Linked DNA regions of Aliidongia dinghuensis. The protein of the gene in region 2 interacts with the protein of the main gene of each other region in a pairwise test. Links are inferred from orthologs where the notes say so. Each region holds a gene or a part of one and is shown on either strand. Other genes may lie near its edges. The genes, in order: leuS and ligA.

What was found.
Region 1: the proteins of ligA (region 2) and leuS interact in binary tests that used the Escherichia coli proteins (3 or more experiments, as listed by UniProt). The link is inferred for Aliidongia dinghuensis from one-to-one orthologs.

The regions. Positions count from the first base shown.
Region 1 is NZ_BMJQ01000012.1:27,916-39,252, forward strand. The notes cover bases 5,700-8,783. They hold leuS (leucine--tRNA ligase), read left to right. Parts: upstream 5,700-6,011; coding sequence 6,012-8,555; downstream 8,556-8,783. Other genes in these bases: IEY58_RS21675 (DUF3576 domain-containing protein), read left to right, coding at 5,700-5,868; lptE (LPS assembly lipoprotein LptE), read left to right, coding at 8,542-8,783. Also shown: IEY58_RS21655 (porin), read right to left, coding at 1-490; IEY58_RS21660 (LysR substrate-binding domain-containing protein), read left to right, coding at 1,393-2,304; IEY58_RS21665 (sulfotransferase domain-containing protein), read right to left, coding at 2,567-3,394; IEY58_RS21670 (porin), read right to left, coding at 3,520-4,947; more of IEY58_RS21675, read left to right, coding at 5,320-5,699; more of lptE, read left to right, coding at 8,784-9,063; holA (DNA polymerase III subunit delta), read left to right, coding at 9,111-10,139; IEY58_RS21695 (methyl-accepting chemotaxis protein), read left to right, coding at 10,331-11,337.
Region 2 is NZ_BMJQ01000005.1:301,588-312,820, forward strand. What follows is about bases 4,162-7,141. They hold ligA (NAD-dependent DNA ligase LigA), read right to left. Parts: upstream 6,710-7,141; coding sequence 4,613-6,709; downstream 4,162-4,612. Other genes in these bases: IEY58_RS11935 (serine hydrolase domain-containing protein), read right to left, coding at 4,162-4,562; IEY58_RS11945 (CPBP family intramembrane glutamic endopeptidase), read left to right, coding at 6,873-7,141. Also shown: IEY58_RS11910 (MFS transporter), read right to left, coding at 1-1,050; IEY58_RS11915 (GNAT family N-acetyltransferase), read right to left, coding at 1,047-1,625; IEY58_RS11920 (LysR family transcriptional regulator), read left to right, coding at 1,735-2,670; peptide-methionine (R)-S-oxide reductase MsrB, read right to left, coding at 2,633-3,031; IEY58_RS11930 (winged helix-turn-helix domain-containing protein), read right to left, coding at 3,038-3,379; more of IEY58_RS11935, read right to left, coding at 3,384-4,161; more of IEY58_RS11945, read left to right, coding at 7,142-7,772; IEY58_RS11950 (GlcG/HbpS family heme-binding protein), read left to right, coding at 7,766-8,206; DNA repair protein RecN, read right to left, coding at 8,203-9,870; IEY58_RS11960 (outer membrane protein assembly factor BamD), read right to left, coding at 9,998-10,819; lpxC (UDP-3-O-acyl-N-acetylglucosamine deacetylase), read right to left, coding at 10,964-11,233. UniProt on the Escherichia coli protein: DNA ligase that catalyzes the formation of phosphodiester linkages between 5'-phosphoryl and 3'-hydroxyl groups in double-stranded DNA using NAD as a coenzyme and as the energy source for the reaction.

The DNA.
Region 1 (11,337 bases), on a different replicon or contig from region 2:
CGGACGAGTTCGCGCCGATGTTCTGGTCGCCGGTGACGCCGGCATTGGCGCCGACCGCATCGTTGCGGCGGACGTCGCTGTCGTCACCGATGCGCACTTCGCCCCAGCTCTGGGCGTTCTTCAGGTAGATATAGCTGTCCTTGATCGTCGTGTTGTTCGAGCTCTGGAAGCCGTTCGACGTGTTGACCGTGCCATTGGGCGCGCTGAACGCGTTCAAACGGGTGAAGACGCCGGCGGTGATGCCGTTCGAGAAGGTGGTCGAGCCCATAAAACGGATCAGGAAATAGTCCTGGAACCCGGTCGGCTGGCGCTTGTAGCCGGCCTCACCCGGCTGATCGTCCTGCGAGATCATCGCAGCGGCGCCGGTGTAATACTGGCCGCCGAGCCGCATCTGGATCGGCTGATCGGTGCTCGCGGTCTGCGCGTGGGCGCCGTTCGCGAGAAGGCCCGCCGCGACGAACGCGGACGTCTGGAGAAGCAGTTTCTTCATGGTAGGCGTTGGCCCTCGATGGGCCTGATCGTCTGCCGACGACCAGGTTTGCCGTAGCGTGCCCCCACACGACTACAGCAGCGGTAAACCTCCGCCGCGGACCATAAAGAACAGAGGCGGACGGTCAAGCAATCAGCCTGGTCGCTGCGAGTAATTTGCCTCACTGTTGCCAACAAAACACAACGGTGGCGCCGAGAGGGCAAAGGCGGCTCGGTTCGCCGGCATTGCCGGCGAACCGAGAGGGGAACGGCAGGCGCACCACCCTCTCTCAGGCTTCGGCCGCACTGCATCATGCGTGGCGAGCCCGAGCGCCACGCGTCGGCGCGACGAGACGGTCAAATCGCTCATCCCGCTCGGATCAGACTTTTTAGATATGATATATTATCCAATCGATCTTGGAAATGAGTCGACCCTCTGCCGATATGTAGGCCACAGAGTTGCTCCACGCCGAATTGTCATGTCGTCTGGAGCGGTATTTCCTGCTGCGCTGCAGCGTATTGTACGAAGTATTCGCTCCGCGCGACATGATGATACCAGTGAAAGAGTTTATTTTGTCTCTTGTGTGCCAATAGCGTTCGAAGCAGATCGAGTCCCCAAGCCGAACGCAGCGTAAGTGCCTGGAAAGCGCATCCCATACAGGTGCGGGGAAACCTCCCACCGTGCCTGTCGAACTTCCCGTCGCCGGTCCCCCGTGCCCCCATCACGGCCCGGCGGCGGGAGTTCACCCTCTCATCAATGACAGATCGATGACTTCGGCTCTCTCGTCGAATGACTTGAAGGGTCAGGCTGGTACTACGGGTAACAGGATTTTCATTGGCATCCCTGCCAAGCAAAACTGTCGCATTGAAGTGCCGCCGCCTCGCCCCATCTAACCTCGCGATTTGCGGCTCGGGGGGTATGAGATGGAAGCGCGCCACCTGCGGTACTTCGTCGCCGTCGCCGAAGAGTTGAGCTTCAGCCGCGCCGCCGAGCGGCTCAACATCGCGCAGCCACCCTTGAGCCAACAGATCAAGCATCTGGAGGCGGAAATCGGCCAGCAGCTGCTCGAGCGTGGCACCCGGCCGCTTCGCCTGACCGAGGCGGGGCGCTTCTTCCAGCGGCAGGCGCTCGAAATCCTGGCCAAGATGGAGGATGCCGTCGCAGGCACGCGCCGCATCGGCCGCGGCGAGACCGGCTGGCTCGGCATCGGCTATATCGGCTCCGCCATCAACACGCTGCTGCCGCCGGTGCTCCGTCGCTTCGGCGTCGAGTATCCGGGCGTCCATGTCTCGACGTTCGAGATGCATTTCGAGGAGCAGGCGGCGGCCCTGCAGAATCGTCAGATCCATATCGGCTTCGCCCGCTCGTCCAACGGCGCCGATCTCTTCGTCGAAGATCTGCTTTACGAGGAACGAGTGGTCGCCGCCGTGCCGTCGACCCATCCGTTCGCCGGCCGGTCACGGATCTCGCTGGCGGAGCTTGCGGGCGAGCCGGTCGTGCTGTGCAGCAGCCGGGCACCCCGGGGTGTCGATGCCGGCTGCCTGCTCGCCATCTTCCGCAGCGCCGGGATCGAGCCCAACATCGCACTCGAAGCGATGAACATGGAGTCGGCGCTGGGCCTGGTGCGCGCCGGCCTGGGCGTGACCCTGGCCAGCCACGGCTACGCCCAGACTCAGCGGCCCGGCATCCAGTTCCTGTCGCTGGGCCCGGAAAGCCCGCTGCTGCCCATGAAGGCGATCTATCGGCCCGGCGACCAGTCGCCGATGCTGAAGGCGATCCTGGGCATCATCCACGAAGAAGCGGCGACCCTGTCGCGCAGCGCGCTCGCGGCCTGAGGCTAGCGTCGGCCTGCGCGGGTCACCCCTTGCGCCGGTCCACGACTGTCCGGCTTATTTTTCCCGTCATCCCCGCGAAGGCGGGGATCCAGGGCCATGCGCTCCAGCGGCAGGGGAAAGCAAGGAGTTTCTGTGGACCGCCGAAGTCTTTACGGCCACCCTGGATCCCCGCCTTCGCGGGGATGACGGTGTTTAAGACGGCACGCGCGCGCGCATGCGCCCGGAGTAACGGGAAAGCTAAACCAAACCGCCGTGGCGCAGGTCACAGATAGCCGAAGCGGCGCATCTCCTCGCCGTGGTCGTCTTCGATCCGGGCGACCTGCGCCGGGGTCAGCAGCTTCCGCCATTGGCCGGCCCGGCCCTCGCGGAAGAAGGCGGCGTCGGCGCGCTTCGGCCGCTCGATGAACCCTTTGCGCTGCTCCTGCGCCTTCAGCACCTTGAACGAGCTCATCTTCATCGCCTTCTCGAGGCGCGGCCGTGCCACGTCCAAGCCCAGGAAGCGGGCAACGGCGCCAAAGCTCTTCACCGGCTGGTCCAGCATGTCCTCGTAGCGCAGCACCAGGAGGCTGCGGTTGGGCGTGTGCGTCCAGGAATGGACATGCTGCGACCAGCTCGACAGATATTCATAGACGTTGCTGCCGTCACCGGCCGTGCAGGCGGCCTGATCGCGCATCATGTCGATAATGTAGTCGATCGACTGGCCCTGGTGGTGGCTGTAGGAGATCACCACGTCGCGCGGGTCGCGGATCATGTAGATGGCGCCGGCCGTGACCTCCATCGTCACCAGCGGCATGCCCTGATCCTCGAGCAGCGCGTTGTGGGTCTTGACGAAGATGCTGTCGGCCGACAAGCCGGTCAGATGGCGATGCACCTGCGGGCGCATCCGCTGCACGTCGGCCAGCGAATATTCCGTGTCCGGCCGCGGGTCGAACAGGCGGAACCAGCGCACCTGCGCCTCACCATAGGTGAAGTCGGTCAGCGTGTTGATGTCGTAGGATTCCGTCGGGTTGCGCAGCAGGTTGTGCAGGAACGAACGCATCCAGGTATTGCCCGATTTCGGGTAGGACGCGAGCCAGATGATGGCGCCCATGAGGTTTGACGATCTCTAGACGGAATAAGGACGGAGGCCCCGTGTCATAGCACCCGTTCCGGACAAACAAAAAGGGGGAGAGCGGCGAGCCGCTCTCCCCCCAAGATCTTGAAGCGACGAACCGCTTACCAGCGGAACGACGTTTCCATGATGAGCGCCGTCGAGTTGAAGCTCTTGGCGTAGACGTTGTTGTTGCCCGCAACGCCGCCGGTGCCCGGCGCGAAGCTGGAGCCAGCCGGCACGTAGGCGCCGTTCGGATCGTACAGGGTCTGCTGGATCAGGCCGGCGATGTTCACGCCCGGGCCGACCGAGTAGGTCGCACCGACCTGGATCACGTCGTTGATCGCGGCGCGCTTCACGTTCGCGTCGCCGGTGATGCCTTCGAACTCACCGCGCGACCATTCCGCACCGAGGCGGATCGCGCCGACGGTGTAGGAAATATTGAGGTCGGACTGCTTGTTGGTCATCTCGTTCGTGCGGTTGAAGAACGCCGTCGGCAGACCGGCCGCATTGAACGCGATCGCCTGGCCCTGGCCGCCAACGGCCGGGCTCGGGAGCGCTTGCGACAGTTCGTAGTTGAAGCCGAGTTCCCACGGGCCGTAGTTGACCTGGATGCCGCTGTTGTAGACCTTCGGATCGGCGTTGGTGGTGCTGTTGGCTTCGACGGTGTTGCTGCTGCTGAAGCCGCAAGCCGCATCGTTACCAAGCGCCACCTTCACGCTCGTGCTGCAGCCGCCCTTGCGGCTGCCGGTCGAGTAGCCGGCCGTCCACGCGAACTTCACCGGGCCGAACGTGCCGTTGTAGCCGGTCGTGAGCGACCAGTAGTTATAGGCCGTGGCATTGTTGAGATAGCTCGGCGTCAGGCCGTTCGTCTGGTTGTCGGTCAGGCCGTTGTTGTCGCCGATGTTGCCCGGGCCGTTGGTGTGGCCGCCCGCCTTGTCCGGCGTGTAGCTGGCGCCGAAGTGGAAGCCGGCGATCGTCGGGCTGTAGTAGACGATCTTGGTGCCGCGGCTGTCCAGGTTGAGGGTCGTGAAGTTGTAGACCGGCGAGTTCGAGAAATAGATGGCGCCCGAGTTGGCACCGATGTTGCCGTCGCCCGTGACACCGGCGTTGTTGCCGACCGCGTCGTTGCGGCGGACGTCGCTGTCGTCACCGATGCGGAACTCGCCCCAGGAGGCGTTCTTCAGGTAGACGTACGAGTCCTTGATCGTCGTGTTGTTCGAGCTCTGGAAGCCGTTCGTCGTGTTGGCCTGGCCGTTCGGTGCCGAGAAGGCATTGAGACGGGTCCAGACACCGGCGGTGATGCCGTTCGAGAACGTGGTCGAGCCCAGGAAGCGGATCAGGAAATAGTCCTGGAACCCGGTCGGCTGGCGCTTGTAGCCGGCATCACCCGGCTGGTCATCCTGCGAGATCATCGCGGCGGCGCCGGTATAGTACTGGCCACCGAACTTCATCTGGATCGGCTGATCCGTGGTCGCGGTCTGCGCGTGCGCGCCGTTCGAGAAAAGGCCCGCCGCGACGAGCGCGGAAGTCCCCAACAGTAACTTCTTCATGATTCCCCTCCAGAAGTGCCTACTTTCGCGCACCATGGCCGGTGTGATCTGGCCTCGGTGGCCGCGGCGGGTCCCCATGCGAGCCGCGGTCGAATCTTTCGCAATCCCATGCTGGAAGGTACGGGAAGCTGCTGAAGGGTCAAGAAAGACGACGGTTTGACGCGGGCATTTCCAAATACTGTTGCCGAGACACCACAATTCCGTCCAGGCGGCCGGACGGGCCCGGTCGAGGCCGCCGTGCGTTTCAGCCGCTTTGAAGCAGCGCCGGAACATGCTAGGAACCGTGCGCGAAAGATCTGCAGCCCCGCCGATGGTTCATCAAGCCGACCTTGCCGGTCGTCCGGGCCCGAGGCGTGGCGTTCGAGGAGTCTCATGGTCAACCGTCTGCGCGCTACCACCCTTGCCCTCGGCCTCGCCACCGCCGCCGTTCTGGCCGGCTGCAGCGACATTTCCCCGTCGGACACTGCCTATCGGCCGAACGACCCGCGGTACCAGGAAGAGACGCAAGGGGACAATTCGTTGTTCGGTTCAGGCGGCCTGGTGGGCCTGCTCGGCGGCGGCTCCAAGAAGGACGCGCCGGGCGCCCAGGGCATCGGCGTCAACACGTTCCTGTGGCGCGCCTCGCTCGATACGGTGTCGTTCATGCCGCTCACCTCGGCCGACCCGTTCGGCGGCGTGATCATCACCGATTGGTATACGCCGCCGGAGACCCCGAACGAGCGCTTCAAGCTCAATGTCTATATCCTGGATCGCCAGCTGCGCGCCGACGGCATCAAGGCAACGGTCTTCCGCCAGAGCCACACGCCCGACGGCCGCTGGGTCGACGCGACGGTCGATCCGAAGACGGCCGCCGACCTGGAAAACGCCATCCTTACCCGCGCCCGCCAATTGCGGGTGAACACGGCGCAGCAGTCGTCGTAACGGGACCGGCAGCCGCTTTTATATATTGCGCGGCTGCCATGCGGATTGGATTAAAGGCGGCCGCCGGATCCGACGCCCCTCGCTCCCAGCATCCTTGCACGGGCGATCGTCGGAGCCGGCGCCGCCCGGCAAGGTGAATGGAGATGGATCGGTATAATTTTCATGAGGCCGAGGGCCGTTGGCAGTCGGTCTGGCGCGAGCGCGGCAGCTTTGCCGCCAAGACCGATCCGAGCCGTCCGAAATACTACGTGCTGGAGATGTTCCCGTATCCGTCGGGCAAGCTCCATGTCGGCCATGTCCGCAATTACACGATGGGCGACGTCGTCAGCCGCTACAAGCGGGCGCGCGGCTTCAACGTGCTGCACCCGATGGGCTGGGACGCGTTCGGCCTGCCCGCCGAGAACGCCGCCATCGCCGGCGGCATCCATCCGGGCAAGTGGACCTACGAGAATATCGCCACCATGGGCGAGCAGCTGAAGCTGATCGGCCTCGCCTACGACTGGGACCGCGAGATCGCGACCTGCCATCCGGAATATTACCGGCACGAGCAGAAGATGTTCCTGGACTTCCTCGCGAACGGCTTGGCTTATCGCAAGGAATCCTGGGTCAACTGGGACCCGGTCGAGCATACCGTGCTGGCCAACGAGCAGGTCATCGACGGCCGCGGCTGGCGCTCGGGCGCGCTGGTCGAGAAGCGCCTGCTCTCGCAGTGGTTCCTCAAGATCACCGACTTCGCCGACGAGCTCCTGGCCGGCATCGACACGCTCGACCGCTGGCCCGAGCGCGTGCGCGTCATGCAGTCGAACTGGATCGGCCGCTCCGAGGGTGCCCGCGTGCAGTTCACGCTCGAGGGCGAGGGCTTCGCCGGCGAACAGCTCGAGATCTTCACGACCCGGCCGGACACGCTTTTCGGCGCGTCCTTCTGCGCCCTCTCGGCCAACCACCCGGTCGCCCAGCGGCTCGCCCTCGAAAACCCGACGGTCGCCGCATTCAACGCCGACTGCAACCGCATGGGCACGTCGGAAGCCGCGATCGAGACGGCGGAGAAGCTGGGCTTGAAGACCCGGCTGACGGTGGCGCACCCGCTGATGCCCGGCGTCAGCCTGCCGCTCTATATCGCGAACTTCGTGCTGATGGAGTACGGCACCGGCGCCATCTTCGGCTGCCCGGCCCATGATCAGCGCGACCTGGACTTCGCGCGCAAATACGGGCTGCCGGTCAAGACCGTGGTCAAGCCCGCCGACGGCCCGGCGCCGGAGATCGGCACCGAGGCCTTCGTCTCGACCGATGGCGTCGCGGTCAATTCCGGCTTCCTCGACGGGCTCGCCGTGCCCGCGGCCAAGCGTGCCGCCATCGAGCGGCTGGAGAGCCTCGGCATCGGCAAGGGCACGATCCAGTACCGCCTGCGCGACTGGGGCGTGTCGCGCCAGCGCTACTGGGGCTGCCCGATCCCGGTCATCCATTGCCCGGCCTGCGGCATCGTGCCGGTGCCGGCCCAGGACCTGCCGGTCAAGCTGCCGGACGACGTGAGCTTCGACCAGCCCGGCAACCCGCTCGACCGGCATCCGACCTGGAAGCATGTCAATTGCCCGACATGCGGCGGCAAGGCGACGCGCGAGACCGACACGTTCGATACGTTCTTCGAGTCCTCGTGGTATTTCGCGCGCTTCTGCTCGCCCCGCTCCGAGAATGCGTTCGACCGGGCCGACGTCGATTACTGGCTGCCGGTCGACCAGTATATCGGCGGCATCGAGCACGCGATCCTGCATCTGCTCTATTCGCGCTTCTTCGTGCGCGCGCTCAAGAAATGCGGCTATCTGGACCTGGACGAGCCGTTCGCCGGCCTGTTCACCCAGGGCATGGTCTGCCACCAGACCTATCAGGACGAGGACGGCAACTGGCTGTTCCCGGAACAGGTGACGCTCGACGCCAACGGGGTTGCCACCTCGAACGGCCGGCCGGTCGTGATCGGCCGTCTCGAAAAGATGTCCAAGTCCAAGAAGAACCTGGTCGGCCTGGAAACCATCGTCGAGAGCTACGGTGCCGACACGGCGCGCCTGTTCCTGCTGTCGGACAGCCCGCCGGAACGCGATCTCGAATGGACCGAGGCCGGCGTCGAGGGCACCTGGCGCTACGTCAACCGGCTGTTCCGGCTCATCCAGGACCATCGCGAGCGCCTGGCGCCGATCGGGGCCGCGACCGATGATGCCGGCGAGACCCGGCGGATGGTGCACAAGACCGTAGCCGCCGTGACGGAAGACCTGGAGCAGTTCCGCTTCAACCGCGGCGTCGCCCGGCTGCGCGAGCTGTCGAACCATCTTGAAACCGTCGCCGCCACGCTTGACGGCGCCGTGCTGCGCGAGGCGTTCGAGACGCTGACCGTCCTCCTCGGCCCGATGATGCCTCATCTGGCCGAGGAGCTGTGGCACATGCTCGGCCACGAGACGCTGCTCGTCGATCAGCCCTGGCCGACCCCGCTGGCCGCCCTGGTGCGCGACGACACGGTGACGCTCGCGGTCCAGGTCAACGGCAAGCTGCGCGCGACGCTCGACCAGCCGCGCGACGTCGACCAGGAGGCGGCGCGCGTCGCGGCGCTGGCGCTCCCCGAAGTCCAGCGCGCGCTCGACGGCAAGCCGGCGCGCAAGGTCATCGTCGTACCGAACCGGGTGATCAATGTCGTGGCGTAACCGCCTTTCCGCCGCCGTCGGCCTGGCCCTGCTCGGCACGGGCCTCGCCGGCTGCGGCTTCCATCCGCTCTATGCGGCGCATGACGAGAACGGGCTCGACACCGGCCTCGCCTCGGTCCAGGTCGACCAGATCCGCGATCGGCTCGGCCAGGTGCTGACCAACCAGCTGCGCGACGGCTTCAACCCGACATCGGCCAGCGTGCCGGCGCGCTATCGGCTCTCCGTGGCGCTGATCAAGCAGGAGTACGACTCAGCGACGCGGTCGGACGGCACGGCCAGCCACACGACCGTCCGCTTCCTCGCGGATTACGCGCTGCGCAACATCGCCGACAACAAGCCGGTCATCTCGGGCCAGATCCGGTCCGACAACGGGCTCGACGTGCTCGACAACCAGTACGCCAACACGATCGGCGAACAGACCGAGGAATTGCGCGCGGTGCACGACGTCGGCGACCAGCTGCATGAGCGTGTAGCGCTCTATCTGCGGCAGGTCGCGGCCAAGCAATGATCTCAGGGCAATGATCTCCGCCCAGGCAACGTCCTGACGTCGACGCCATGAAGCTGAGCGGCGCCCAGCTTGCCAATTTCCTGAAGCGGCCGGACGGCGCCGTCACCGTGGCGCTCGTGTTCGGACCGGACGACGGCCTGGTGCGCGAGCGCGCCGACCTCATTGCCAAGGCCGTGCTGGGCGACGCCGGCGACGATCCGTTTCGTCTGGCGCTCCTGACCGCCGACAAGATCCGGCAGGATCCGGCCCTGCTCGCCGACGAGGCCGCCGCCATGAGCCTGATGGGTGGGCGTCGGGTCGTGCGCGTGCGCGATGCCGCCGACGGCGTCGCCGTGCCGCTGAAGCATGTGCTGGAGACCGGCCGCGGCGACGCGCTGATCGTGCTCGAGGCCGGCGACCTTGGCAAGAGCTCGTCACTGCGCAAACTGTGCGAGGCGGCCGACACGGCCGTCGCCATTCCCTGCTATGCCGATGGCCCCCGCGAGATCGCCAGCCTGATCCGTGACACCCTGCAGGCCCAGCGCATCCAGATTGCCGACGAGGCGGTCGAGTATCTTGTCGGCAACCTGGGCAGCGATCGCGGCGTCAGCCGACAGGAGATCGAGAAGCTGGTGCTCTATGCCGGCGCCGGCGGCCGGATCGAGCTCCCCGACGCCGTCGCTTCGGTCGGCGATTCGAGCGCGCTCGAGCTCGAGGACGTGGTCTATGACGCGCTCGACGGCCGGACCGGCAACCTGGACGGCGCCCTCACCCGCCTGTTTCTCGAAGGCCAGGCGCCGGTGTCGATCGTGCGCGCCGTCATGCGCCATGCCCAGCGGCTGCATCTCTGTGCCGCCCAAGTCGCGGCGGGCCAGCCGGCCGACGTGGTGGTGCGCGGCCTCAGGCCCCCGATCTTCTTCAAATACACCGACCGGTTCCGCCGGCAGGTCGAGCAATGGCCGCTCGACCGGTGCGAGCGCCTGCTGAAGCGCCTGACCCAAGCCGAGCTGGACCTGAAGCGCACAGGCTATCCGGACGAGACCCTGTGCCGCCACCTGCTGCTCCATCTCGCGCGCCTCGGCCCTGCACGTCGCTAATGGGCTCGCCGCTGATCCGCGCGTTGGCAATCAACTGAATGGCGATTTTCGGCAATCAACTGTAATCGGCGCGGGTGCTCTCGCTCTTTACGCCGAATTAATTCCCGACCGACAGTATCCACTCCGATAGCACAGGGTGCCCGGCTGGCGATTATTTTCGCCTGCAAGGAATTTTGGGATGGAGGCCAGGGATGATCAAGCTCGATCGTTTGACGATCCGGACGAAGCTGCTGCTGCTGACCGGACTGGCCGTGCTCGTCGCGGCGATCCTCGTGGCGATCAGCGCCTATGACACGCGGGCACGCATGATCGAGGACCGCAAGGACGAGCTCAGATCCATCATCGGCGCGACCGTCGGCGTCGCCCAGAAGCTCGAGGCTGAAGTCCAGGCCGGCCACTTGACCCATGAGGCCGCCGTCGCCTCGCTGCGCCAGACCATCGAGGCGATGCGCTATCGGCCAACCAAGGAATATGTCTTCGCCTATCTGATGGACGGGACCAGCATCGCCCATGGCGGCAATCCCGCCCAGGTCGGCACCAACCGCATGGGGGTGAAGGACGCGACCGGCAAGCTCATCACCGCCGGCTTCGTCGAGGCGCTGAAGCATGCCGACGAGGCGTTCTACACCTACATCTACCCGCGCGCGAGCGGTGGCGAGCCGCTGCCGAAACTCACCTTCATCAAGCGCTTCGCCCCCTGGGACATCTTCATCGGCAGCGGCGTCTACACCGACGACATCGAGGCCGACTTCCAGACCATGATGGGCGAGATCGGTATCGTGGCGTTCGTGCTGCTGGTGCTGCTGGCGGCGGTCGCCCTCGTTATCTCGCGCGACGTGTCTCGCTCGATCGGCCGGCTCCAGCACAAGATGGCGGCGCTTGCGGCGGGCGATCTCTCCGTCACGATCGAGGAGGCCGCGCGGGGCGACGAGATCGGCCGCATGGCCGCCGCCGTGCAGGTGTTCAAGGAACACGCGCTCGAGATCGAGCAGTTGCGTCAGGCACAGGAGGCGACCGAACGCCAGGCGGCGGAACAGCGCCGGGCCGAGACGCTGAAGCTCGCCGGCGCGTTCGAGCAGACCGTGGGCGGCATCGTCGACGCGGTCGGCAGCGCCGCCGACGAGATGCAGCGCGAGGCCGAGAGCCTGTCGAGCAGCGCCCAGGCGGCAAGCGCCGAGGCCCGCGGCATCGCCTCGGG
Region 2 (11,233 bases):
GGCCAGCAGCACCGGGACCGCAAGCCAGCCGATGAGGGCGGCATAGCCCTCCGCGCCGAAGATCGCGAGCGGCAGGGTGCCGCGATTGATCGTCATGATGCCGTTGCTCATGCCGTAGAGCACGGCGAACAGGCAGGCCGCCACCGCGGGGCCGGCAATCGGGCTGCCCCAGATCAGCACGATGATGCCGATCGGCGCCAGCGACGCGCCCAGGGCCGCGCGGCCGATCAGGCCGAACCGCCCGCCCGACGACCATTCCAAGAGCCGTCCTGCCACCTGGCCGGGCCCGATCAGCGCCGAGGCTGCGACGGCTTCGCCGGGCGAGAGCCCCATGCCGCCCAGCAGCGGCAGGATCGCGACGGCAAGCGCCGACGTCACGAACCAGCGCAGCGTGAAGAAGCCCATGAGGCAGGCGAGCATGCCGCGCCGCGGACCGACTGTGGCCGCGGCCCGTTGTGCCGTCCGATCCGCCACGATCGTCGGGCGCGGCACCATCATGAGGACGATCGGCAGGTTGACCACGAGTTCGGCCGCGGCATAGACGATGAGCGTGCCGCGCCAGCCGATCGTCGCGGTCAGATAGGCGCCGACAGGCCAGCCGATACTGCTGGCGAAGCCGCCCATCAGCGTGACACCGGTGATGGCCGGTGCCGCTCCCTTGCCCAGGATGCCGCCCAGGGTCGCGAACACGGCGTCATAGAGGCCGAGCGCCATGCCGATGCCGACGATGGTCCAGCCGGCGTACCAGAGGAGCGGGCCGTGCGCCGCGGCGAGCAGGCCGAGGCCGAGTGCCATGGCGAGGGCGCCCGCGGCCAGCGGCGCCCGCCCGCCGTGCCGTCCGATCCAGCGCCCGATGTGCGGGGCGCAGCAGCCCGCGGCAATGAGCGCCCAGGAAAAGGCCGCGAGCAAGCTACCCCGGCTCATGCCGAGTTCGGCCGCGGCCGGCTCGGCGATCACGGCCGGCATATAGAAGCTCACCGCCCAGGAAACGAGCTGGGTGGCACCCAGCGCGAAGGTGAACCGCCGAACTTTCCAGGCGTCCGCGGTCATGGGCGGGCGTCGGGCAGGGTCGTGTCGCCCGGGCCGAGGGTGCGCTGCATGAGCACGATGTCGAGCCAGCGGCCGTGCTTGAATCCGACGGACGTCATCGTGCCGACCACGCGGAAGCCGGCGCGCTCATGGACGCGGAGCGACGCCAGATTGGCGCTGTCGCCGACGACGGCGACCATCTGGCGGCGGCCCCTGGCCGTGCATTCGGCGATCAACGCCTCGAGCAGGCGCCGGCCGAAGCCCCGGCCGGCGGCGTCCGGCGCCAGATAGATCGAATCCTCGACCGTGTCGCCATAGGCGGGGCGCGGCCGATAGGGGCCGGCATAGGCATAGCCCAGCACGACGCCATCCAGCTCCAGCACCAGATGCGGCATGTCGCGCGCCAGCAGATCGGCGCGCCGGCGCGTCATTTCCGCCTCATCGGGCGGCTCGGTCTCGAACGAGGCGGAGCCGTAGAGCACATGGTGGCGATAGATCGCCGTGATGGCGGCCATGTCGGCCGCGCGGCTCGGGCGGATCAGGGAGTTGTCCAGGGCTTTGTGGTCGGCAACTTCGTGGTAGGCGGCTTCGGGCATTGATCGGGACCTGGCGCAGAAATCGTTTTCGACCGGTCAAGGCTGCGCTGTTCACGGTTTCGTGAGAAGAAAAACTTTCCGATACCGTGCATCAGAATTATTTTCCCTTATGCCCTCACCCAGCCTGCGTCAGTTCCGCATCTTCCTGGCCGCGATCGAGACCGGCAGCGTCACCGCCGCGGCCCGGGCGCTTAACGTCACGCAGCCGGCCGCGAGCCAGCAATTGCGCGAGCTCGAGAAGATTCTGGGCACGCGGCTGCTTGTCCGGGCCGGCGGTCGTGTGGCGCCAACCACGGCCGGCGCGGCGCTCGTCGGCCCGGCGGGCCGGGTGCAGGCCGCGGTCGACGAGGCAGTGGCGGTGGTCGCTGCCCATCGGGCCGGCGACACGGGGCGCATCCGGCTCGGCACCGGGGCGACCGCCTGCATCTATCTCCTGCCGCCGGTGCTGGCCGCCGTGAAGCGGCGCATGCCCGGGCTCGAAATCATCATCGCGACCGGCAACAGCGAGGACATGCTGGAACGGCTCGAGGCGGGCGACCTCGACGTGGCGCTCGCGACCATGCCCGGCAGCGTCGGCCGCTCGCTCGCCGCGACCCGCGTGCTGGAGGATCCGATGGTGGCGCTGGTGCCGGAGTCGCTGGCCCCGGCAGCGCCGGTCCTGACGCCGGCCGACCTCGCGGCCCTGCCGCTCATCCTCTACGAGCCGGGCGGCACGACGCGCAGCGTGATCGACGGCTGGTTCCGCCAGGGCGGCATCCGGGCGCGACCGATCATGGAGCTGGGCAGCATCGAGGCGATCAAGATGCTGGTCGGCAGCGGCCTCGGCGCCTCGGTGATGCCGGCGCTGGCCTTGCCCGAGCCGATCGCCGGCACGGTCGTGCGCCCGCTCGCCCCGGCCGCCTCGCGCGATGTCGGCTACGTGCTGCGCCGCTCGCAGGTCATGGACCGGGGCTTGCGCCTGTTCGTCGAGGAACTGGGCCGAGCGGTGCCTGTTTCTTTGGCTCGCCCTACTTCTTCGGGTCCAGCGTCAGCGCCGCCGAGTTGATGCAATAGCGCAGGCCCGTCGGGCCCGGGCCGTCCGGGAAGACGTGGCCCAGATGCCCCTCGCAGCGGCTGCACAGCACCTCATGGCGCACCATGCCGTGGCTGCGGTCGAGCTCGATCTCGACGGCCGGCTGCTCCGTCGGTGCCGTGAAGCTCGGCCAGCCGCAGTGGGAATCGAACTTCGTGTCGGACTGGAACAGTTCCTGGCCGCAGCCGGCGCAGCGATAGACGCCCTCGGCCTTGGTATCGTTATATTCACCGGTGAAGGGCCGCTCGGTCCCCTTCTGGCGCAGCACGCGATATTGCTCCGGCGTGAGTTCCTGGCGCCATTCGGCGTCGCTCTTCCGGATCTTGTCGACCATGACTGGTCACTCCCTCTTCAGTGCCGCTTCCAGCTCCGTGAGATGGGGGGCGAGCGCCGCCTTCGCCAGCCGCTCCATGTCACGATATCGCGAGATCACCGTCTCGCCGAACGGCGTCACCTGGGCACCGCCGCCCGCCTTGCCGCCGAGCTTCGTCGCCACCACGGGCTCGCGGAACATGTTGTTGAGCGCCGCGACCAGCAGCCAGGCCCGCCGATAGGACATGTCCATGGCGCGACCCGCCGCCGCGATCGAGCCCGTCTCGGCCAAAAGCTCGAGGAGCCGGATCTTGCCGGGGCCGATCGCCTCGTCCGGGCCGAAATCGATGCGCAGGGTGAGGCGCGTCATGGCTTCAGGCCACCAGCGCCTGATAGACGAGGCTGCGATAGAGCCGCCAATAGTCGGTGAACTCGTTCGGCTGCTGGATCAGCATGAGGGCGATCAGCCGCTCCTTGGGGTCGATCCAGAACTGGGTGCCGGCGAGCCCGCCCCAGGAATAGTCGCCGGCGCTGCCCGGCATGTCGCTCTCGCCGTCGGTGAGCCGGATCGAGAAGCCCAGGCCGAAGCCGTGGCCGGGGCCCAGAAGATAGCGGCCGGTGCTGTTGTCGCGCCGTCTCGCGCCCAGATGGTCCGTCGTCATGTAGGCGACGGTCTTCCGGCCGAGGATGCGCGTGCCGTCGAGGGCGCCGCCAGCGAGCAGCATGGTTGAGAAGCGCAGGTAGTCGGCCGCGGTCGAGACCATGCCGCCGCCGCCCGACAGCATGAGCGGCGGCTCGGTCACCTTGCGCAGCTTCGGCAGCTTGCCGGTGCCGTCGGCGACCGGCTCGGCCAGGCGGTGATGGTCAGCGGGCGGCACGAAGAAGCCGGTATCGGCCATGCCGAGCGGGCCGGTGATCTCCGCCTTGATGAAGGCGTCGAGCGTCTGGCCCGTCACGATCTCGATGACCCGGCCCAGCACGTCGGTCGAATAGCCATATTCGAACACTTCGCCCGGCTGGTGAGCCAAGGGCAGGCGACCCAGGCGATCGACCTTTTCGGCCAGCGTCTCGCGCGTCGTCGAGATCTCGGCCTCGCGATAAAGCCGTTTTACCGGCGTCGTCTCGAACAGCTGGTCATAGATGAGGCCCGAGGTATGGCGCAGCAGGTCCTGGATCGTCGCCGGCCGGCGGATGCGCTCGAGCTTGAGGTCCGACGAGCCGGGCTCGGTCACCGCCACCTGCTGGTTCGAAAAGCTCGGCAGGTATTTCGCGACCGGGTCCATGAGCAGCATCTGCCCGCGCTCGGCCAGGATCATGGCGGCGACGCTGACGATCGGCTTGGTCATGGAATAGATGCGGAAAATCGCGTCCTTGGCCATGGCGTCGCCCGCCGCCTTGTCGCGATAGCCCACCGCCTCGAAATAGGCGGTCTCGCCATGGCGCAGGATCGCCGCGACCGCGCCGCCGATCCGGCCTTGCGCCACACCCGCCTCGAAGGCGGTGGTGATGCGCTCCAGGCGCTCGGCGGAAAAGCCCAGGCTGTCGGAAGTCATGCGGTACTCCTTCATGTCCCTCTACCGCTTCGCGGGAGAGGGTCGGGACGTCACCCGATCAAGGCGAGGAAATCGTCTTCGCTGATGGTTGCTACACCCAGTTCCTGCGCCTTTGCGGCCTTGGAGCCGGCGTCGGCGCCGACCACCACATAGTCGGTCTTGGCCGAGACGGAGCCGGTGACCTTGGCGCCGGCGGCTTCCGCGCGCGCCTTGGCCTCGCCGCGCGTCAGCTGGACCAGCGTCCCGGTGAAGACGACGGTCTTGCCGTCGAGCACGCCGCCCTCGCGCGCGGCGAGAACGAACGGCTCGACCGTCTCGAGCTCGCCCAGGAGATCGTCGACCGCCGCCCGGTTGTTCTCCTCGATGAAGAAGTCGGTCAGGTCCTTCGCCGTGTCGCCGCCGATGCCGTCGATGTTCATGAGCTCGCGGTAGGCGTCGCTCTCCGGATCGGCCGCAGCGCTCATCGCCTCCCGCCAATGGTCGAGCGTCCGATAATGCTTCGCCATCAGCCGGGCCGTGGTCTGGCCGACCTGGCGGATGCCGAGCGCCAGGATGAAGCGGTCGAGCGGGATGATCTTGCGCGCCTCGATCGACTTCAAGAGCTTCGAGATCGACAGTTCCTTCCAGCCCTCGCGCCCTTCGATGTCAGAAGCCTTGAGGCGGAAAATGTCGGCCGGCGTCTTGATGAGCCCGGCCTCGTGGAACTCGACGACGGTCTTCCAGCCGAGGCCCTCGATGTCGAACGCGTCGCGGCTGACAAAATGCCGCAGCCGCTCGACCGCCTGGGCCTCGCAGACCAGACCGCCGGTGCAGAAGCGCTTGGCCTCGCCCGGCTCGCGCACGGCGGCACTGTGGCAGATCGGGCATTCGGTCGGCGGCTGCCACGGCTCGGCGCCTTCCGGCCGCAGGTCCGGCACGACCGAGACGATCTGCGGGATGACGTCGCCGGCGCGCTGGACCACGACCATGTCGCCGATCCGGATGTCTTTGTCGGCGATGTAATCCTCATTGTGCAGCGTGGCGCGGCCGACCATGACGCCGCCGACATTGATCGGCGTCAGCTCGGCGACCGGTGTCAAGGCGCCGGTGCGACCGACCTGGAGCGTGATACCGTTCAGCCTCGTGCGCGCCTGCTCCGGCGGGAACTTGTGTGCGATCGCCCAGCGCGGCGCGCGCGAGACGAAGCCCAGGCGCTGCTGCAGGTCAAGCCGGTTGACCTTGTAGACGATGCCGTCGATCGAGAAGCCCAGCGTGGCGCGGGCATTGCCGATGTCCTCGTAGAAGGCGAGCATCTCGTCGACCGAGCGGCAGAGCCGGCTCGGCTCGTTCAGGCTGAAGCCGAAGCCTGCGAGCGCCTGGCGCGCCTCCTCCTGCGTCGCGCCCAGCGGCTGGCTCACCTCGCCCCAGGCATAGCCGAAGAAGCGCAGCGGCCGCGACCTGGTGATGGCCGGGTCGAGCTGGCGCAAGCTGCCGGCCGCGGCGTTGCGCGGGTTGGCGAACAGCTTGCCGCCGGCCTCCTGCTGGCGTTCGTTCAAGGCCATGAAATCCGCGTCGGTCATATAGACCTCGCCGCGCACCTCCAGAATGTCGGGAGCGGCACCCTTGAGCCGTTGCGGCACATTCTCGATGGTGCGGACGTTGGCGGTGACGTCCTCGCCCTCCTGCCCGTCGCCGCGCGTCGCCGCCTGGACCAGCTGGCCCTTCTCGTAGCGCAGAGAACAGCTCAAGCCGTCGATCTTGAGCTCAGCCACGACCTCGAGCGCCTGGTTCGGATCGGCGCGCAGCTCGGCCAGGAAGTTGCGCACGCTGTCGACGAAACCCTCGACATCCTCGCGGCTGAAGGCGTTGCCGAGCGACAGCATGGGGATGGCGTGGCGCACTTTGCCGAAGCCGGCCGCCGGGGTGGCGCCGACCCGGTTCGTCGGGCTGTCGGCGCGGATCAGCTCTGGGAAGCGTGCCTCGAGTTCCTGCAACCGGTGGAAGAGAGCGTCATATTCGGCGTCGGAGATCTCGGGCGCGTCCTCGGCGTGATAGCGCTCGCCGTGATAGTCGATCGCCGCCGCCAGGTCGGCCATGGCCGCCGCGGCTTCCTCCTCGGTCAGGGCCGCGCTGTCGATCGAGAGGTGACGGATGGCGGGCGCGGTCATGTCTTCTCCGAAGCGGGACGGACGAGCCCTTTCCTCTAGCGCGAAGCGGCAGGACGGAGAAGGGGTCTCCGCGTAACCTCCCGAAGGGCCCATCAGATTTCGCCATCGGCAGATTTTTCTGTCGGCATGGCCGCAGCCGTGCTGAGTTAGGCCGATGCCGATATTGCCTGCCCCCCCAGACGAAACGACGCCCGTCCCGATCGAACGCATTTCGCTGCCGCGCCTGCTCGTCTATCTGCTGGCGGCGACGGTCCTGGTCGTGACCTGCGGCGGCTTGGTGATCGGAGCCGACCGTCTGCTGTTTGGCTCCAGTGCGGCGCCCGATTCGATCTGGTTATGGCTCACCTATGCGGCGCTCGCCCTCGCCGTGCTCGCGGCCTACGGGCTGCACGGCCGCTTCGTCGAGCGCCGACCGCGCCGGGAGCTGGCGCTGCGGCCGGCACTCAGGGAAACGGCCACAGGGACGGCGATCGGTATCGGCTTCGTGGCGCTGCTGGTGCTCGTGCTGGCCGCCGCGGGCGGCTACCGCATTGCAGGCTGGCGCAGCCCGGTCGAGATGGCGATGCCCAGCCTGATGGCGATCGGGGCGGCCCTGATGGAGGAGGTGCTGGCCCGCGGCTTCGTGCTGGGGCTCCTCGAGCGCTGGGCCGGCAGCTGGGTGGCGCTGGTACTCTCGGCCGTGCTGTTCGGCGCGGCCCATCTCGACAATCCGGGGGCGGGCGCCTGGCCGATCACGGCGCTGACGCTCGGCGCAGGTTTGGCGCTCGGCGCTGCCTATCTTGCGACCCGGCGGCTCTGGCTGCCGATCGGCCTGCATTTCGGCTGGAACTTCGGCCAGAGCGCCCTCTTCGGCCTGCTCGATTCCGGCACGTCCTTCCCGAGCCTGATCGATGCCCGGGTCGAGGGCCCGGCCTGGCTCACCGGCGGGGCCTTCGGGCCGGAGGCCTCGCTGCCTGGGTTCGTGCTCTGGCTGCTGTTCGGCCTGTTCTTGCTGACGCGTGCCGTCGGTGCCGGGCGGCTTCTGCCCCGACGCCGGGCACCTGCCGTGGAGGTGCCATGCTGACGCTCGCCGCGGCGACCCAGATCATCGACATGGCGCTTGCTGAAGGCCGGCGCCGCAACTTGCAGCCGCTGACCGTGGCCGTGCTCGATGCCGGGGGCCATCTGGTGGCGCTGAAGCGCGAGGATGGGTCGAGCCTGCTGCGGCCACAGATCGCGACCGCCAAGGCCTGGGGCACGCTCGGCATGGGCTTCGGCAGCCGCGAGCTCGCCCGCCGGGCGGCCGGCAACCCGGCGTTCTTCGCGACGCTGACCGAGCTCGCCGGCGGCAACATGGTGCCGGTGCTGGGCGGGGTGCTGATCCGCGATCAGGCCGGCCGCATCCTGGGTGCGGTCGGCATCAGCGGCGATCGGTCGGACCAGGACGAGGCTTGCGCGCTCGCCGGCATCGCGGCGGCGGGCTTGGTCGCCGATCCCGGCGGCGAGATGCCGGCTTAGGCGGCGCCGGCCGCGAGCAGGCTCTGCGCCGCGGCGCGCGCTTCTTCGGTGATGCTGGCGCCGGACAGCATGCGGGCGATCTCCTCGCGCCGCTCGGCTTCGTCCAGGCTTTCGACCCGGGTCACGGTCGTGTCCTTGGCCTGGTTCTTGGCGACGCGCCAATGATGGCGACCGCGGGCGGCCACTTGCGGGCTGTGGGTCACGACCAGCACCTGCAGCTCTTGGCCGAGGCGGGCGAGCCGCTCGCCGACGGCGGCCGCGACAGCGCCGCCGATGCCGCTGTCGACTTCGTCGAACACGATGGTCGGCACGCTCGACACGCGCGCCAGCACGACCTTGAGCGCCAGGAGGAAACGCGACAGCTCGCCGCCGGACGCGATCTTGGTCATCGGCCCGGGCGCGGCACCAGGGTTGGTTGCGACCTCGAACGCCACGCGCTCGGCGCCGTCGGCGCCCCAGTCGTCGGGTGCCAACGGCGCGATCGTGGTCGAGAAGCGCGCCCGGTCGAGCTTGAGCGGCGCCAGCTCCGCCTGCACCGCCCGGTCGAGCTTCTGGGCCGCACCCTGGCGCAGCCGGGTCAGCCGCTCGGCCGCCGCCGTGTAGCGGGCGCGCGCCTCCGCCTCGTCCTTGGCGAGCCGCTTCAGCCCGGCCTCGCCGTCCTCAAGCATGCCGAGGCGCCGGGCGATGTCGTCGCGCAGGTCGGCAAGCCCATCGACCGCGACGCCATGCTTGCGGGCGAGGGCCCGCAGGTTGAAGAGCCGCTCCTCGACGCTCTCGAGATCGCCGTCGCGCTCGTGGTCGCGCATCGCCTGGTCGAGGGCGGCGCGCGCCTCCTCGGTCTCGACCAGCGCCCGCTCGAGCGCCGCGATGGCGCCGTCGAGCACGCCGCCGGCCTTGTCGCGCACGCGCTCAAGCGCGCGGGCCGCGACGTTGAGCGCATGGTCCGCCCCGCGCTCGCCCGCCAGCTCCTGGGCCGCGGCCGTCATCGCCTCGGCCACCTGGGCGCTGTGCATGAGGCGCGCGCGCTGTTCAGCGAGCAGCGTTTCCTCGCCCGGCTGCGGCTTCAGCGCATCAAGCTCGCTCAGCGCATGACGCAGATATTCCTCGTCGGCCGCGGCCTTGGTCCGTGCCGCCTTGGCCGCTTCACGCGCGTCGCGGGCCCCGCGCCAGGCCTGCCAGGCGGTGCGCACCGCGTCACCCATGTCGCGTGCGCCGGCGAAGGCGTCCAAGAGCGTGCGATGGTTGGCCGGGTCCATGAGGCCGCGCTGCTCGAACTGGCCCTGGATCTCGACCAGCGTGTCGCCCAGCTGCTTCAGCAGGCCGACGCCGACCGGCTGGTCGTTGACGAAGCCGCGCGAGCGGCCGTCGGCGCCCAAAACCCGGCGCAGAACGAGCGTGTCCTCCGCGTCGATGCCTTGCTCGGTGAGGATGGCGCGCGCGGCATGGCCGGGCCCGATGTCGAATTCGGCGGCAACGATCGCCTGCTGGGCCCCGCGCCGGACGAGGCCGCTCTCGGCGCGCATGCCGAGCGCCAGACCGAGCGCGTCAAGCAGGATCGACTTGCCGGCACCGGTCTCGCCGGTCAGCACCGAAAGATGCGCGGGAAAGGCCAGATCCAGCCGCTCGATCAGAACGACGTCGCGGATCGTCAGGCTCAAGAGCATGGGGCGGGCGACACGCAGGGCGGCTTCATGGCACGGCCGACCATACAGGCGAACGATGACGGGAGCTAGCGGCGGCGCATGGGCGCGCCGCCCCCGGCCAGGCGAAAGGGGATCAGACGATCGAGGGTCAGAAGATCGAGCTGAAGGTCCGGCTGAACCAGCCGGGCTTGCTGTCTTCGGCCACGACCCGGCGGCCGCCGACCAGGTCGTACGTGTCCTGGTACCATTCGCTGTCCGGGTAATTGTAACCCAGCACCGCCGCGGTCTGCTTGGCTTCCTCGTTGAGGCCGACAGCGGTGTAGCATTCGGCGAGGCGGGCCAAAGCCTCCGGCACGTGGCTCGTCGTCTGGTAGTCGCCGATCACCTTGCGGAAGCGATTGATGGCCGCGACATACTGGCCCTGCCGCTCGTAATAGCGGCCGATCTCCATCTCCTTGCCGGCCAGATGGTCGCGCGTCAGGTCGAGCTTGAGCCGCGCGTCGCGGGCGTAGCGCGAGTCGGGGAAGCGGGTGACGACATCGTCGAGCGCCTTCAGGGCCAACTCGGTGTCGTGCTGGTCGCGCTGCACGTCGACGATCTGCTCATAGTACGAGATCGCCTTGATGTAATAGGCGTAGGCAACGTCGCGATGGCCGGGATGCAGCTGGATGAAGCGGTCCGCGGCGGTGATGGCGTCGTCGTACTTGCCGGCCTGGTACTGGACGTAGGCCTGCATCAGCTGCGCCTTGGTCGCCCAGACCGAATAGGGATGCTGCCGCTCGACCTCGTCGAACAGCTTGCCGGCAGCGGCCCAACGCTGATCGGCCATCTGGTCGACGGCGTCGTTGTACAGCACCTCGACCGGCTGGTCCTTGTAGGCGTCCGTGCTCACATCGGAGCATCCGGCGAGGCCCAGCCCGCACACCAGAGCAAGGGCGGCCAGAACGCGGCCGGTCCGAAGTCTCAGCATCCCGCTACATGGTCCTTACATTGACGCCCGGCGGTCTCGACCCGCCGGCAGAAGCGGGTCTCTTAGCACAGTCATCCGGCTTCCGCGAGCGCCGCGGCGGAGTGCCGCGCCTCGGCGCCAGAAAACCATTCGGGCGGAAACCGTTCAGGCGGTGGCGCGCGCCGGTTCCTGCCAGGCGTCGATCGGCTGGGCGTCCGCCAGCGTCACGTAGCACCAGGCCTCATCGTCGGCGAAGAGGGCCTCGAGCGCCCGGCGATTGAGCGCGTGGCTCGACCGGATACCCTCGAACCGGCCGATGAGCGGGTTGCCGGCCAGATAAAGGTCGCCGATCGCATCGAGCGCCTTGTGGCGCACGAATTCGTCCGGATAGCGCAGGCCGCCGTCGTTCAGCACCTCGTCGCCATCGATCACGAT